DNA from 4 places in the Halanaerobium saccharolyticum subsp. saccharolyticum DSM 6643 genome. Region 4 is predicted to be linked to each of the others. Evidence: riboswitches for the same ligand, from Rfam matches in the RefSeq annotation. Region 4 holds a riboswitch; each other region holds the start of a gene.
What was found. A riboswitch is a leader RNA that binds a small molecule or an ion and turns the genes downstream of it on or off. The one in region 4 is predicted to bind S-adenosylmethionine.
Positions count from the first base shown of each region.

Region 1: another riboswitch for S-adenosylmethionine. It lies ahead of metF (methylenetetrahydrofolate reductase [NAD(P)H]); the one in region 4 lies ahead of HSACCH_RS03975 (hypothetical protein).
Region 2: another riboswitch for S-adenosylmethionine. It lies ahead of HSACCH_RS09655 (methionine ABC transporter ATP-binding protein); the one in region 4 lies ahead of HSACCH_RS03975 (hypothetical protein).
Region 3: another riboswitch for S-adenosylmethionine. It lies ahead of HSACCH_RS02785 (O-acetylhomoserine aminocarboxypropyltransferase/cysteine synthase family protein); the one in region 4 lies ahead of HSACCH_RS03975 (hypothetical protein).

Region 1 is NZ_CAUI01000005.1:404,415-408,795, reverse strand. It holds gene HSACCH_RS02390 (homocysteine S-methyltransferase family protein) at 1-1,820, opposite strand, end outside; gene HSACCH_RS02385 (Vitamin B12 dependent methionine synthase activation subunit) at 1,804-2,517, opposite strand; gene metF (methylenetetrahydrofolate reductase [NAD(P)H]) at 2,489-3,385, opposite strand; SAM riboswitch class I at 3,461-3,562, opposite strand; gene HSACCH_RS02375 (cation diffusion facilitator family transporter) at 3,623-4,381, opposite strand, start outside.
Region 2 is NZ_CAUI01000021.1:259,890-264,270, reverse strand. It holds gene HSACCH_RS09665 (MetQ/NlpA family ABC transporter substrate-binding protein) at 1-574, opposite strand, end outside; gene HSACCH_RS09660 (methionine ABC transporter permease) at 709-1,383, opposite strand; gene HSACCH_RS09655 (methionine ABC transporter ATP-binding protein) at 1,376-2,398, opposite strand; SAM riboswitch class I at 2,487-2,595, opposite strand; gene HSACCH_RS09650 (ATP-dependent helicase) at 2,718-4,381, opposite strand, start outside.
Region 3 is NZ_CAUI01000005.1:492,589-496,969, reverse strand. It holds gene metA (homoserine O-acetyltransferase MetA) at 1-257, opposite strand, end outside; gene HSACCH_RS02785 (O-acetylhomoserine aminocarboxypropyltransferase/cysteine synthase family protein) at 355-1,632, opposite strand; SAM riboswitch class I at 1,804-1,907, opposite strand; gene HSACCH_RS02780 (RNA polymerase factor sigma-54) at 1,983-3,080, opposite strand; gene HSACCH_RS02775 (ATP-grasp domain-containing protein) at 3,366-4,361, shown strand; gene folK (2-amino-4-hydroxy-6-hydroxymethyldihydropteridine diphosphokinase) at 4,342-4,381, opposite strand, start outside.
Region 4 is NZ_CAUI01000005.1:773,530-777,910, reverse strand. It holds gene HSACCH_RS03990 (DUF4351 domain-containing protein) at 1-210, opposite strand, end outside; gene HSACCH_RS03985 (Rpn family recombination-promoting nuclease/putative transposase) at 306-938, opposite strand; gene HSACCH_RS03980 (hypothetical protein) at 1,049-1,414, opposite strand; gene HSACCH_RS03975 (hypothetical protein) at 1,471-1,779, opposite strand; SAM riboswitch class I at 1,861-1,960, opposite strand; gene HSACCH_RS03970 (helix-turn-helix domain-containing protein) at 2,020-2,343, opposite strand; gene HSACCH_RS03965 (HIT family protein) at 2,469-2,846, opposite strand; gene HSACCH_RS03960 (DUF6438 domain-containing protein) at 2,988-3,380, opposite strand; gene HSACCH_RS03955 (hypothetical protein) at 3,519-4,223, shown strand; gene HSACCH_RS03950 (CBS domain-containing protein) at 4,278-4,381, opposite strand, start outside.

The DNA.
Region 1 (4,381 bases), 370 kb from region 4:
CGAGTTGCTTCATTTTTTAAACCCTTAATTATTACTGTCTGTAAATCATCTTCCTTATTCTGATTTTCTTTAATTTCTGCTAAATCTGATTTATCTTCTACCTCAGCCATATATTCTATATATTGAGCAGCGCCCTGATCAATATTATTTAAAACTGCAGCTGCTTTAACTGCAAACATCATTTCTTCGTCATTGGGATCAATAATTGGCAGATTTAAACCCTGATAGAGAGCCATGCTTAAAAATGTCCTGTTTAAAATAGGACGTTCCGGTAAACCAAAAGAAACATTAGAAATTCCAAGTGTAGTTTTAACTCCCAATTTCTCTTTAACCATTTTTAAAGCTTTTAAAGTTTCCTTAACCCCCGCCTGCTGGGTAGAAGCAGTCAGAGTTAGACAGTCAATTATAATCTTATCTCTGCTAATTCCATATTCAGCTGCTTTATTAACAATTTTTTCTGCAACTTTAAAACGTTCTTCTGCAGCAGCAGGTATGCCATCATCGTCCATTGTCAGGCCGATAACTGCTGCTCCATATTTTTTAACAGCAGGCAGAGTTTTTTCCAACACTTCAGCTTCTCCATTTACTGAGTTAACAATTGCTGTACCATTATAATATCTTAAAGCTTCTTCTATAACCTCCGGATTACTAGAATCAATCTGTAATGGAGTATCCAAAATCCCCTGCAGTTCCTTGATTACCTTAACCATCAATTTTTTTTCGTCTATCTCCGGCAGACCAAGATTAACATCTAAAACATCTGCTCCTGCATCTATCTCTTCTACTGCAACTTTAAGAATATAATCTAAATCACCATTTCTCAAAGCTTCTTTAAAAACCGCTTTGCCCGTTGGATTAATTCTTTCTCCAACTACATTGACCCCTTCTAAATTAACAGTCTGAGAAGGCGAACAGACAAGACTTTCTTTTATAATTTCTCGCTCTTTTACTTTTTTATTTTTTAACTTCTCAGCAATTAAAGAAATAAATTCTTCGTTAGTACCACAACAGCCACCGACAACTGCTAGTCCTTTCTGATAAAGTCTGTTTAAAGGTTTAAAATATTCTTCAGGAGATATTTTAAATACTGTTCCTCCATCTTTAACTACCGGCAGCCCTGCATTTGCCTGCAGAATAACTGGAGTTTCTGAATATTTGAGCACTTCTTCAACCAGAGGCTCCAGCTTTTCAGGCCCAAGAGAACAGTTAAGACCAATCCCATCTACTCCAAGACCCTCCAACACAGAAATCATGGAACGAATACTGGTCCCAGTAAATGTTCTACCATTTTCTTCAAAAGTTAAAGTACAAAAAATTGGTAAATTAGAATTTTCCTTAGCCGCCAATACTGCAGCCCTTGCCTCATATAGATCTGCTATTGTCTCAATGTGGATTAGGTCAGCTCCAGACTCAACTCCAATCAGTACCTGCTGTTGATAAAGATTATAGGCTTCGTCAAATTCTAGACTGCCCATTGGTTCTAAAAGCTCACCAATTGGACCCATATCCAGAGCTACTGAGGCATCAATTCCTGATTCGATTATTGCCTGGCGTGCATTTTGAACTGCTGCAGAAATAACTTCTTCTACAGAATATTCTAGTTCATTCATTTTTAGGGCATTAGCACCAAAAGTATTGGTAGTCAAAATCTCAGCTCCTGCCTTTAAATAACTTTTATGTATATCTATAATATCCTCACTATTTTCGATATTTAATCTTTCCGGAATATCCCCTGCCTTTAAACCACGCTGCTGCAAAACTGTTCCCATGGCTCCATCAAAAATTATCATTTTTTTTCCTAATTTAGTTTTTAGCTCCACAATAAATCCCCTTTCTTCTCAGTTCGCATTCTTGATCTAAAAGACAGTTTTTGCAGTGTCTTTGTTCAACTTCTATTGTTTTAGCAATAACCCCAATAATTGCTGTTACTGATTTAGTTGGTAATAATATATTATATTTGGAAGCTGTTAAACCTATTTTTCTTGGTGCATTCAAAATTCTTAAGATCTCTTTTTGAATATCAATTCCTAAATCCCCATAACCTGGGCTATAGCGAAAACTTATATCTTCATTTCCTGCTTTCAGAACTTCTTTTTTTATTTGAGCTTCTATATAATCACAAGCTCCCTCGATAGCTGCTGTTGCACAGGCATCAAGGATCATCGATTTAGTCACTGATATTTTTTCATAATATGATATCTTCCTATCAACTTGAGCTCCTAATGTAGCTGCCATTATATAGATTTTCTCTGAATCTTTTAAGTGCTTTCTGATACTTTTACCTTTTAAAATAAGAGTTGTTCCTTCTACTTTAACACCTTGATCCGTAAATTCAATTGGAAATTTTTGATATAAATAACGAAGATTAATTAAATCTTTAACTTCAGTTATTGTTTTATCAATTAAAACATTAATCTTTTCATCATTTATTTTTTTTGAAACCTGCAGGTACCTCAAAACTTCTTTTTTATCAATTTTGAATTTCATATTATACAACTTTCTGAATTTCTTGACCATTAATATGATTAATTAAAGAACCTACTGCCTCTTTAATTCTGCGAGCTACATAGGGATTGTTCATTGTATAAAGATGTATTCCATCAACGTCACTAGAAATCAAATCAACTATCTGCTCAACTGCATAGGCTATTCCAGCATCTCTTAAAGCTTCTGGATTATCCTCATATTTATTCAATATTTTTTTGAATTTTGCTGGAAAATAAGCATCAGATAATTCTATAATTCTGGCAACCTGTTTTTTGTTAATTACAGGCATAATTCCTGCTTCTATCGGTACATCTATCCCCTTTTTTTGCGCTTTCCTGCGAAATTTATAAAAAAGTGAGTTATCAAAAAACATCTGTGATATCAAGTAGTCAACTCCACTATCAACCTTCTGTTTTAAATATTCTAAATCCTGATCAATACTTTCTGTTTCTAGATGACCTTCTGGATAACAGGCTGCTGCTACTCCAAAATCATTATTTTTTTTGATATGATCAACAAGCTCATAGGCATAATTGTATTCTCCAATTACTTCCCCAGCAACTGGTTTATCACCTCTTAAGGCCAATATGTTTTTTATATTTTTTTCTTCTAAGCGAGTCAATATTTTATTAATGCTTTTTTGATTTGAATTAATACATGTTAAATGAGCCAGTGCTTCTACATCATATTTTTCTTTAATAATTGAAGAAAGTTTACAGGTTCTATTTTTTCTAACTCCTCCACCAGCTCCATAAGTTATACTAATATAATCTGGATTAATATCTTTTAATTCTTCCAAAGTCTGATAAATATTTTCTATAGGAACATCAGACCTTGGAGGAAAAACCTCCAGTGAAAAAACAACTTCCTTTTTTTCGAAAATATTTTTAATTTTCATCTTTATCCTCCTCAAAACTACTAGCTACTTTATAAAAACAAAAATCCACTTCTAAGCAGAAGTGGGATTCACAACTGCTTATCTTTCAGGTTAAACCTGCTGGAGTTAGCACCGGGCAGTATAACTGCTGGTTGCTGGGTTTCTCAGGGCCAGTCCCTCCACCTCTCTTGATAAGCTATTATTCTATTTTTAATTACTTTACCATATTAAAAGATTTGTGTCAAGAATTTTAACTGCTTAAGCATCACAGTTTTTGTTCTCACATTCCTCGTTTTCGTATTCAATCTCTATAGTTACATGATCAATTTTTTCTACGGCTAATAAATTTTTAATTTGAGCTTTTAATTCTATTATTTTAGACTTTGAAATTTGATCTGGAATAATTACATGAGTGCTGAGAAAATTTCTTTCTCCATCTAAGGTCCAGATATGAGTATGGTGTGCTGCTAAAGCTTGAGTTTCTGCAACAATTTTTTGCTGCAGTTCTTCAATCTCAATTCCAGCTGGTACTCTCTGCAAAAAAACATTTAATACTTTTTTCAACTTAGAAATTACATTATATAAAATATAGATGTTAATTGCTAATGAAAGTAGCGGATCTAAAATTGGCAGGTCTTTATAAATCAAAATAATACTTACTATTAATACCGCAATCCAGCCTAGAACATCTTCTAAAAGATGCCAGCTGACAACATCTTTATTTAAAGAACTGCCTCCTCTTAGTTTAAAAACAGCTATTCCATTAACTATTATTCCTAAAATAGCAAGGTAAAGCATTCCTTCAGGGTGAACTGACTCAGGAGCAAAAATTCTGGGGATAACTTTTGTTAAAATAAATACAGATCCTAAAATTAAAACTATACTATTAATTAAAGCGCCTAAAAGTGAAAATCTCGCATAGCCATAACTAAAATCTTTATCTGCTCCCTTTTTTGAATAATTTTCTAAATACCAGGACATGGCTAGAGAAAGTGAATCTCCTAAATCATGTAGAGC
Region 2 (4,381 bases), on a different contig from region 4:
TTACTGCTGCAGCAACATCTGGAAGTACTCTTGGTAGCTGTGCTGCCTCTAATTCTTCAAATTCAAGATTTTTGGGATTTTCAACAATATCAATTGGGGTAGCACTTAAATTTGTTGGATCATCTAGAGTAATAATTCCGTTATTATGAAGTAAAAGTAAAGCTCTTCCCTCATTTGAAGGATCATTTGGTACTGCAATTGAAGAACCCGCTGGGATTTCTTCTAAACTTGTATATTTATTAGAATATAAAGCTATGGGCTCAATATGAACTTTAATTACTGCCTGAAGGTCAAAACCACGATCAGAATTAAATTGATTTAAATAAGGTATATGCTGAAAATAATTAGCATCAATACTACCATCATTTAAGGCTAAATTAGGAGTCACATAATCTGTGAATTCTACAATATCTAACTCGATTCCCTCTGCAGCAAGATCATCTTTAATAAATTCCAAAATTTCTGCATGAGGTACAGGTGTAGCACCAATCTTAAGCACATGATCATCAGCCTGAACAGCACCAGCAAATACAAAGGTTACAAGAACTAAAATCAAAATTGTTTTTTTTAACATCATTATCTCTCCTCTTCTACTCGTTAAATTTCTATTAAATTAATTATACTTTCTATATTTATACCAAAATAATTTATTAATTATTTTCAATAATACCCTAAATTCAATTTCTAAACTAGTAATTATTTAACTAACTAGACTCTATGATCGAAAAATGAAGCTATTTGATTACCAAAAAATTGAATCAACTGGACCATTACTACTAGTACAACTATCGTCTCAAGCATAATAGGTAGCTGAAATCGCTGGTACCCATAACGGATTGCAATATCGCCAAGACCACCCCCACCAATTGCTCCTGCCATAGCTGAGTAACTAACTAAACTAATTGCAGTAAGAGTTAAGCCTAAAATAATTGCCGGTAGTGATTCTGGTAATAAAACTTTAAATACAATCTGAATTGGACTTGCCCCCATTGATTGAGCTGATTCTACAACTCCATGATCAATTTCTAAAATAGCATTATCTGTAACTCTACCCATAAAAGGAATCGCTGCCAACGAAAGTGGAACTACTGCCGCATTAGTTCCAATAGAAGTCCCGACAATTATTCGGGTTAAAGGAATTACAGCAACCATTAGAATAATAAATGGAATTGAGCGACCAATATTAATAACACTATCTAAAATAAAATTGAAAGGCTTATTCGGCAGTATATGTCCTGGCCTGGTAATAGTGGTTAAAACTCCCAATGGGATTCCACCAACTATAGCAAAAAATAAAGACATCCCAACCATATATAATGTTTCCAAAAGACCACTAATCATTAAATCATTATACCTAGCTAAATCCGTAATAAAATCAAACATCTTCTAACACCTCAACTCTTAAATCCTTACTTCTTAAATAAGCAATACTCTCTTCTACATTTGTTAACTGTCCCTCTAAATCTAAAACTAAAGTTCCAAATGGTACGCCCTGGATCTCATCGATATTACCATATAATATGTTGGCATCTACAGAATAATGTTTTACAAGATCCGAAATGTGAGGATCATGAGTTGTTTCTCCAACAAAAGAAATCCTAACCAATTCTCCAGGTCTTTTCTTTTTTATATGTTTAATAATTCTTTCTGGCAAATCAAAATCAATTACAGAACTAATAAACTTTTTTGTCAGAGGCTGCTGGGGGCTGGAGAAAATATCAATTATTTTTCCCTCTTCGATAATCTTTCCAGCTTCTAAAACAGCAACTCGATCACAAATATCTTTGATCACACCCATTTCATGAGTAATTAAAATAATTGTTAAATTCATCTCATCCCTGATTTTAGCTAAAAGTTCTAGTACAGCTTTTGTACTTTCTGGATCTAATGAAGAAGTTGCCTCATCTGACAATAATAAATCAGGGTTATTAGCCAGCGCTCTTGCAATACCTACTCGCTGCTTCTGCCCTCCAGACAACTGAGCTGGATAGTGATCTGTTCTGTCTGATAAGCCTACAAGTTCAATTAATTCTTTTGCTTTTTCTTGCCTTTTCTTTTTACCCACACCTGCAATCTCTAACGGAAAGGCCACATTACCCAAAACTGTCCGAGATGATAAAAGATTAAAATGCTGAAAAATCATCCCAATTTTTTGCCTGGCTGCTCTTAAATTTTGTGAACTTAATTCAGTTAAATCTGTACCATTAATGTTAATAGTACCAGCAGTAGGCTTTTCTAAAAGATTAAGCATTCTAATTAAAGTGCTTTTGCCTGCTCCACTTGGTCCTATCATTCCAAATATTTCACCATCAGCAACTTCTAAATTTAAACCATTAATTGCTTCTACTTTGCCTTGAGCTGCATGATAATGTTTAGTTAAATTATCAATTTTTATCAATACTAATCACCCTCTAAAAATAATAAACTGCTCCAAATATCAAGAGCAGTTAGAAATGAAAAAAATCCTCGTGAGAGGATTTAATTGCCTCTCATCTATCATTCCTTTCCGGAATGCTGGAATTAGCACCTTACTAAAGATTTTAAGTAGGTTGCCGGGTATCACAGGGCCAGTCCCTCCACCGCTCTTGATGATTTTTATTTTCTTTTTAAGTTATTTAGTAGTTTATCACTCAATTTTAAATCTGTCAAGGATTATTTTTTCGGCACCGGGCACTTGGAAATTATTTCTAAGTACCCGGTACCCTAGATTGGTTACCCTAAATCACTTCTACATTTTTGCGCATTTGTATCCCAGAACCACCTTTTTTACTTTCAACACCTGTAAAATCCAATCTTGTTTCAGGAAGTTCATATAAAAATCTGGAAGGAATAATCTGCTTATATTGTCCTTGTTCATTTGAAAGTTTCTGCTTAGAAAAAGAAATGAAGAGCAATTTTTCTGCTCTTGTCATTGCCACGTAAAATAATCTTCTTTCTTCCTCAACAGCATAAGGATTTAAACCAGCTGCCTTCTCTTCTAAACTTTTCAAATGTGGAAAAACTTCTTCTTCAGCCCCAATAATAAAAACTACCGGAAATTCTAATCCTTTAGCTGAATGAGCTGTCATAACTTTTACTTTTTCTTGATTATCTTCTGTAATATCTTTATCAGCAATTAATTTATTAATTAATAAGTAATCATAAAGACCGCGGCCTGGATTGTTTTTTTGAAAATCAGCCATATCTTCCAAAAACATATTCATATATTTTTTTCTCCCCTCTGGATCATCCAGCTCAGCCAGTACATTCTGATCAAAATCAACCCGCTCATAAAGTTCTATTGCCTTTTTATGCATTGGCATTTTTTCTTCACGCAGATCAAAAATACTATCGATTACCCGCCGCTGAAATTCAATAATATTTGCAGCCTTGTTGTTACCAATCCCCTTAACAACGGTTGGGCTTTCAAAAACATCAGTAATCTTCATTTTGTTTTCACGGGCATATTTATTGATTTCACTTAATAAAATTTCGCCTACACCATGAACTTCAATTCTAAAAAGACGTTTTAAAGCTAATCTATCATTCGGATTGACTAATAATTTTAAGTAATTAACAAAATAGCGTATTTCTTGGCGATCAAAAAAACTAACTCCTCCCACAAGTTGATGTGGAATTCTAAACTTAGGTAACTGATTTTGAAGCTGCATTGACTGAAAATGACTGCGGCATAATATAGCAATATCACTCAGCTTATAATGATAAAAATCAACTAAATGATTAATCCTTTTACATATATATTTAGCTTCAACTAATGGACTTTCTGCACGAGCAACAAAAATTGGGGCTCCATCATCTGCTTCAGTCCAGGCCTCTTTAACCTTGTTTTGACTGTTATTATTAATCAGCTGATTGGAAGCTGAAATAATATTATTTGAACTTCTATAATTTCTTTCAAGTTTAATCACTTCAGCCTCAGGATAATCATGTTCAAAATCTAAAATATTACTAATGTCTGCTCCGCGAAAACCATAAATACCCTGCCAGTCATCACCTACCACAAAAATATTTTTTTGAGGCTCTGCCAGCAGAGAAATTAAATGATATTGCGAATGGTTCACGTCCTGATATTCATCTACCTGAATATATTGAAATTGATCTTGATATTTATTTAATATATCCTGATCAGATTCCAAAAGTTCAATCGTTTTTTTAATCAAATCATTGAAATCAAAGCAATTATTATTTGCTAAAACCCTTTCATACTCCTGATAGATTCTGCTTACAATTTGATAAAAATGTTCGGACCCTTGATTGTTAAGCTGAGCATATTTCTCTGTCAGCTCAGCTGGCAGAACCAATTCCATTTTTGCCTTCGAAATTATATTGAAAACTATTTTGGGATCATATTCTGTCTCCTCTAGGCCAAATTCAAAGATGA
Region 3 (4,381 bases), 280 kb from region 4:
ATCAAATGTTCTGCAGACGTATTTTTTGACTTATGGCTAGCAGGATGAATCAAATCAACATCTACCTGCAGTGGGGTATTAGAAATTAAGCGTAAAATTTGTGTTTCTGTTTGAATTTTGGTAGGCATTAAATTTAAAATTAATATTTTTAAAGATCTTATATCTTGATGAGTCGCTCTAGATTCTTTCATGACAAATATATTTTCATTTTCCAATGTTTCGACTGCTGGTAAATCATTTTGTATTTTAATAGGCATTTTCTACCACTCCTAATATTACTTTAAATATTTTTTAAGAGAAAACCCCTAAAACTATGAGGCTTTCCCTTCTAAATATCATTATTAGTTATATTCATTATTTATTAGCCGCTGTTAATGCTTGATCTAAGTCATTTTTAATATCTTCAAAGGCTTCTATTCCAATTGAGAGCCTTATTAATTCAGGTGAAATTCCAGTTTTCTTTAAATCTTCTTCATTTAACTGCTGATGAGTAGTACTTGCTGGATGAATAGCTAAAGATTTAGTATCCCCAACATTAGCAAGATGCAGGAATAATTCTAACTGATTAATAAACTTCTCAGCTGCAGCTTTCCCTCCCTTGATCCCAAAAGCTATCATTCCCCCACTGCCATTATTAAGGTACTTTTTAGCATTTTGAGCTGATTTATGATTTGATAAACCTGGATAACTAACCCATTCTACTCGATCATCGGCTTCTAAAAATTCTGCTGCAGCCTGTGCATTTTGCGAATGCTGTTTCATTCTTAAAGCTAGGGTTTCTAAACCATTAATAGTTAAAAATGAATTAAAAGGACTAGGAGAGCTGCCTAAATCTCTTAAAAGCTGAACTCTGGCCTTAGTTATAAAGGCTGCTTTTCCAAATTCTTCTTTAAATTTAACTCCATGATAACTTGGATCTGGCTCTATAAGTTCGGGAAATCTACCTGTAGCCCAATCAAAATTACCACTATCTACTATTATCCCTCCAATAGAATTGCCATGTCCAGATATATACTTCGTCGTTGAATGAACTACTATATCCGCACCATATTCAAAAGGTTTACAAAGATATGGAGAAGCAAATGTATTATCAACTATTAATGGTATTCCTGCTTGATGAGCAATTTTAGCCAATTTCTCAAAATCAGGTACAACTAAAGATGGGTTACCAATTGTTTCAATATACAATGCTTTTGTTTTTTCATTAATTGCATTTTTAAAACTGTCTGGATCCTCAGAATCTACAAAACTTACGTCGATACCCATATTTTTAAATCTATGTTTAAATAGATTATGGGTTCCCCCATAAATAGAACTACCGCTTACAATGTGGTCTCCATTTTTACAAATTGTTAAAAGTGCTATAACTTCTGCAGCCTGACCTGAAGAAACTGCCAGTGCTCCTACTCCTCCTTCTAAGGCTGAAATCCTTTTTTCTAAAACAGTATTGCTTGGGTTTTGAATTCTACTATAGATATCGCCTTCTTCTTTTAAAGCAAATAAATCTGCTGCATGTTTAGTGCTCTCAAATAAATAAGATGTTGTTTGGTAAATAGGAACTGCTGCCGCTTTTCTGTTTTTATTCGCATCATAACCTGCATGTAATGCTAAACTCTCAAATTTTAATGTCATTAAATTTCCTCCTCAAATTTTCGCTACTCAAATTTAAATTTTAAAATAATATTTCTGCTCTGCTTCTCTTCTTCGTATTGTCAAAAAATCTTTTAAATATAAAATAAAAATTAATAACAAATAAAAAAATCCCACTTCCTAAGTAAATATAGGAGTGGGTAATATATTTGCTCCTTATCTATCAGGAATCTTCCTGCTGGAATTAGCACCGGACAGATTTAACTGCTGGTTGCTGGGCTTCAAAGGGCCAGTCCCTCCACCGCTCTGGATAAGTTTTATTATTTTTTTATAACTCTAACATAAATTTATAATCTTGTCAAGAAAGAAATATAAATTAAATCTTCCCGTTTTTATTTCTTTTTTCGCTGCCGTGAACTTTTAATACCTAAAGATTTTCTGTATTTAGCAACTGTTCTTCGCGAAATATCTAAGCCATATTTGTCAACAAATAATTGTGCAAGTTTACTATCGCTAAGCGGATGAGATTTGTCTTCAGCTTCAATTTCTTCACTCAACATTGCTTTAATACTTACAGAAGAAACTCCATCAATTCCACTATTAAAGAAGAATTTCAAACTAAAAACTCCATGAGGAGTCTGTATATATTTAGCAGTTGTTGCCCGACTAACTGTTGATTCATGCATTTCAATTTCCTCAGCAACTTCTTCCATTGTTAATATTTTTAAATCTTTTAAACCATTTTCAAAAAAATCAATTTGTTTTTTTAAAATAGCTTTAGCAATTTTTCTGATAGTATTCTTTCGCTGTTCAATGCTTTTAATTAGCCAGATAGCAGATTGATATTTTTCTTTTAAATAATCACTAATTTTATCGTCATCCTGGTTTTTGAGTAAATTATAATAATATGAACTTATAGTAACAGTAGGATAAGCAGTATTTTTTTCTTCTATATAAAATTCTCCATCTTCTTTTTTAACTATTAAATCAGGATCAATATATTCTGCTTTACAGGATGCAAAACTACTATCATAATTAATATCTAATTTTTTTATTTTTTGATATACAGCTTCTATTTCGGATTGATTAAAACCCTGTTGACTAAAAATATCAGTAATTGTTTCTATATCTGTAGTTAATTCTCCACTTTCATTTAAACTACCTACAATAAATTTTCCTAGTTCAATTTCTTCATTGCTCAACACTTCAAAAAGTTGATTTTCTAAGTGTTCACAAAAGTCAGGCTGATAAGCAACAAAGTTCTCATATTCTATATCGTTTTTTCTAACAGAATTAAAAGTTGATTCTCTATAATTCATATCCCTTTGTGACTCCAGCATGTCGAGTAAAGGATTTTCTTTCATTTCTTCTTCTATATAATCTTTTAATTCCAGACTGCTATATTGAAGAATTTCTATAGACATCTGCAGTTGAGTAGTCATTACCAACTCTTGCTTTTGCTCGATATTTAAATTAAGATCTAACTTCATAAAATACTCTCCTTTAATCGCCTAGATAAAAGGCTTTATATATTATATATTAAATAATTATTGGCTAAAACCTTTTTTTATAATAAAATTAATAGTAAAATTATTTTGAAAAATACTAAAAAAATATTTTTTTGAATTATTGTGATTTTTGGTTTTTTGTAATAAAGAACTATGATAAAATTAATTTAGGATTATTAAACAATTAACTTTTAGAATCCTCTATTATTAGAGCCTACTATTATTATAATATTTTTTTCAACAATTAAAAAGTGGTGAATTAAAATAATGCGTATTTTTATTTTAGAATATTTTTTAAGTCAAAAAAAAGATAGGAATTTTAAGGAATCTTTTTATAAAGAAGGAAAGCAAATACTTACTTCTCTAATTAAATCCTTTGCCAAAATTGAAAATCTTAAGCTGTCTATTTATGTTAACCAGAATAATATAAGTTTAGTTGATAATAATTTTAAGAATGTTGATTTTATTGTTTCAAGTAACAAGAGTCAGAGTTCATACTTTGAAAAACTTATAAATCTAGATCTAAATAATTGTGATTATTTTTTAATCATTGCCCCAGAAACAAATAATCTTCTCTATCAAATAACTAAAATTATGGAAACTAAAAATCTTAATAATTTAGGCTGTAGTTCAGAATGCATAAAAAAAGCAGCCGACAAATGGCTGCTTTATAATAATTTCAAAAACACTTCTATCAAGTTAGCTGAAAGCTATTTAATTGGGAGAAATGATCTTAATTTAGATAGAGACTTTTTTCCAGCAGTTATTAAAGCCAAATATAGTGCCGGCTCTGAACTTGAAATTATTAAGTCAAAAAAAGAATTTAAAAATTTAAGTATTGAAGATTATAAAGGTCAGATCATCCAGAAAATAATAAATGGAGTTTCTGGGAGTTTATCGATTGCAGCTAATTCAAAAAAATTACAGATTCTAAGTTTTAATAAACAACTAATAAATCCAGATAATTTTTCTTATTTAGGCTCTACTATAAATTATAAATTTTCAGAGAAAAATAAATTAAATCAGCTTGCAAAATTAATAAAACAAAAATATCCCAATTTAACTGGCTATTTTGGAATAGACTTTATATATAATGAAAAAGGAGTTTATCTGCTTGAAATTAACCCCAGGATAACCTCTTCTTATATTGGACTAGCAAAAATATCTAATCCTGCAAAAATAATTCTAGATTTAGCCAAAAATAAAAAGCAGCTAGATCCTGAGGCTCTCTCTAAAATGAAATTTACTTTTTATTTGAATTAATATTTGGAAATTCATCGTAA
Region 4 (4,381 bases):
CTGAATATTTTTAATCCTAGAAATTCTTTCACTTAATTCTTCTATTTTTTTTATATCAACTTTATCTATTAAGTGAATTATTTCTTCATTTGTTTGGGGAAAATTTCCACGAATTAATTTCTTGAATAATTCTCGTTCACCTTTTTCTAATCCCTTTTCTTCTCCAATTCTTAAACCTTCCAGTCTTAACTTATCAGCTGCTGATACCACAATATCCCCCTCCTTTTTCATACCTTTTAATTTTAATTTTTCTCCCAATAGATAATAATCAAATTTCTCTCTACTATCAGCAATATAATTTATACCTAATTGAAAAATATCCCTATCAACACCAATTGAGCCAGTAAAAATATGACCGGCAAAAAAGAAATTATTTCCTGATAAACAACTGTAATATCTTTTATCTTTGAAATCTTAAAGAATTTTAAAGTCAACCGTACTCTTCTATCTCCTAATAATTTTAAATTAGAATCATTAGAAAAATCATAAAATACTGTTTCAAAATCTGGGAGATATTTATTTAGATCATAATTCTCAATCATATTTTGATCAAAATATTCTGAAAAACTTTTTATAACTAGACCACCGTTTTCTCCGTGGTAAAATAAGATTGGAATAATAAAAGATAAATTTTTTATTCCCTTTGTTCGTTTTTCCCGCATCCATATTCTAGCCAAATAATTAAAAATCTGCATTACTGACCATTTGTCATTATAACTTTTGTGTTCAAAAAGTAGATAAACTCCGTATTTTTTATTCTCTATTTTTGATTTAAACAATAAATCAGAATAATAACTGCTTTTTCCAACATAAGAAATTGGTCTGTGATCAAGTTCACTGAAATCAACAAATTCTCTCAAATTTTGCGGCAGATAACTCTGCAGAAAATTTCTTGTAATATCTAATCTGCCAAAAGTTTGCTTAAAAAAAATCACCATGAGGTGTATTTGATTTTTCAGGCACGGCAATTTTCCCTTCTAAATATATTTTACCATAACTTAAAGCTTAAGTTCAATGATAACATAAATATTATACCATTAATTGTAAATTATAGCAAATATATTCTCTTATTCATCTTTTCTTTTTTGGTTGCATTTCTCATATTTCTTAAATAGATAGCTGCTCCACCGATTTCAGCTGTAATCTGTCCATCAACAATATTGTTAATCTTAATGTCAATCTTTTCTATTAAATTATCAAGTTCTTCAGCCTTTAAATTATAAAGCTCATCTTTAATACTTTTCATATCATGTTTTAATGCCTCAACAGGGATCTTAACTAAAAATTTCTTTCCATTTAATAATTTAACCAATGTCATTTCAAACTCTATTAATTTTAATTCCAATTCAAATAGCTCCAGTTTCTTATATTCCTTTTCCAATTTATCAATATCATTCCTGAGTTTTAAAAGCATTTAATCATCTCCCAATATTATTTTTTTAATATTAGAGAGCTGGACCCGGCTGAAAGTTATGCTAGATGCTTAGCCTTAATTGCTTCAATTTCTTCCTGCAGCATTTGATCAATTTTTGTGCTGTGATTTTCTCTTTTCTGTTCAACCAATTTTTCAAGATTTTGGTGCCACTCTTTTTCTGCATGAGGACATTTAAAACGATCAAATCTTGTTTTCTTTTTGGCCATGGCTGAGCCAAAATCTTTATAGTCCAAAACATTTCTTTTTACCTCACATTTGCTATCACAAACATTACAGGACATTTCTTTTGTTGTACCAGGTTTCTTATTAAAAATTGTTAGACCAGTAGTATACGTATAAGCCATTATATTCCTCCTAACTTTAGTTTTAAAATAATAAAAGCCCTTCTCAATAAGAGAAGAGCCCATAGATATTCATCAGCTTCTTTCTTATCTTTCAGCACAACTGCTGCGGAAATTAGCACCTTCCCTGACGGGGGTTGCTGGGTTTCAACGGGTCCGATCCCTCCACCACTCTTAATAAGAGTAGAATTATTAAATTGTGATCATATAGTAACATGGAAAATGATAAATATCAAAATATTTTTAACCAGCTTTATTATCAATCATTTTATTAGATTTAATTTTTATTATACTTTCTTGATTAGGATTTAAATTGATATTAGCATCTAAAGCTTTAGCTAATTTAAGTAATGTACTTAATTTAGGGAGCACTTCTTCTGACTCCAGCCTGGCAATCGCTGACTGCTTTAATCCTGATTTTTCAGCCAAATCTGTTTGAGTCATGTTTTCATCAAGTCTTAATCTTATTAAATCAGCTGAAATTTTAGCTATTAAAATATGACGTTCATACTCTTCTTCTGACATAGATGACTTTACTATTTGATCAAATTCATCCCAGTTTTTCATTATATTAACCCCCTAATCGACTTTCACACTCTTAAATTAATTATAACATCGATGTTATAATTAATAAAGAATAACCATATTGGAATCATTATATATTTAATTAGAAAGTATAGCTAATTTTATTATCACCCATCATAATAAACCAGCTGCTTCTTCAGCCTCCTGATTCCACCTCTCGGATTATCAACATCTCCCTCATAGCGGGGAATAAGATGCTGATGCAGATGCATTACAGTCTGACCGCCGGAATAGTTAACATTAAAACCAATATTATAGCCGTCCGGATTATATTCTGCCTCTAAGATTTTTTTACACTCTTTTGTCAGTTCAAAGATGGCTATTATTTCTGCTTGAGTGGCTTTAAAATAACTGGCAAAATGCCGCTTTGGTATCACCAGCATGTGGCCTTCATTAACTGGAAATTTATCGTAAATAACAAAGGCCAGCTCATTTTCAATAATATAATCTTCTTTTGGATAATCACAAAATACACAGCTCATTATATTTGACCTTCTTTCTATTAATCTAAGCTTTTACATTCTTCTGTATAAACTTTAGTAGACTTTTTTAATAATAAATCTTATATCAAAAACCTAGTTACCCAGATAAAAGCCATTACTGATATTCTTTTTCTAACTGTTCAATTATTCATCCTCATTAACATACTGCTCTGAATTTACAATCTTATCAATCCTATTTTCAAAAGCCTTAAGCTTTAGCGGCCATTGATTGCAGCCATAGTCATTCTTTATTTTTCTTTCTCTTCCGTCATCCATTTTAATTTCCGTAATACAGCTCGGCGAATCACTTGACATCATCGTAACCATCTGCTCTTTTATATTAAAATAATCATATTTATATATAACTTCATTTAGTTTTTCAATTGATTCAGCACTTAACTGCCAGCTTTTAAATCCCTCAATTCGAACAAATAATTCCCCAAAATAATTGACTTTGCCATCAGCAAAAATATCTAATTTATATATTGGACAGTGACCATAACAAGCTGTTCTTTCTAAAGAAATTTTTTTGAACATTTTGCCATCCCCTTATTAAAATTATTTTTTAAAAACAAATTTATTATTTTTTTATTTAAAAATGATTCAATGTTGTATATTAATTTCAGAAGCAGTATAATTATATATAGAGATTGAAGACAAAGGGGGAAAATAAAAATGAAAATTATAGTAGATTTATTTTCAACAATACTAATTATCCTAACTTTAATTTTAAGCTTTAAGTCAGATGCACAGGCTCATGTACCTTTGGATACTTCTGGTGCTGCATCTAAAAAAGAGCCCATATTTGTTGAAGATCATCAAATTTCCTGGGCTGCCTACAATCAATTAGAGCAGGCTGGAGATGTAGATTATTATAGCTTTAAGGCCGAGCAGGGTGAAGATATTTATTTCAGCATGGTTATTCCGGTAATAGATAGATATCAGGATTTCAAACCAGATCTTGCTTTGATTGGTCCCGCTTTAGAAAACGACTATGCTGACTATGATCCTGATTATATCAATTCCATCTTAAAACTTGAAGCAGACGAGAACATAATTATTGTTAGAGATGATAATGATAACCCCGATACCTTTTTTGAACCATTCACCAGGACATCTTACTGGAAAAGACAGGAATTTTCAACTGCAGCTCCAGCAACAGGCACTTATTATCTGGCAGTATTTTCAGGAGAAGAAGCTCAGGGTAAATATACTCTTGCAATTGGCCGCAAAGAAATCTGGGCTTTAAAAGACATTATTAAACTGCCAAAAATCGTATGGGATACCAGAATTTTTGTAGAAAAAAAGAATTCAACTTATTTAGTTTCAGCTTTGATTATAGCACTTAGCTCATTTATTTTATATAAATTCATGTTTTAAGAATAATCAGTACTTTTATTCTCCTAGTCAGTTTTTTTAATTATAAAAATAAGATTAAATATTTAACTTATTATAGATTTCCGGTATTTCCCAGTCAGTAATAATTCCCTGCAGCACTTCATCTTGATGTCCGTTTTCAGTTATCAAAAAAGCATCAA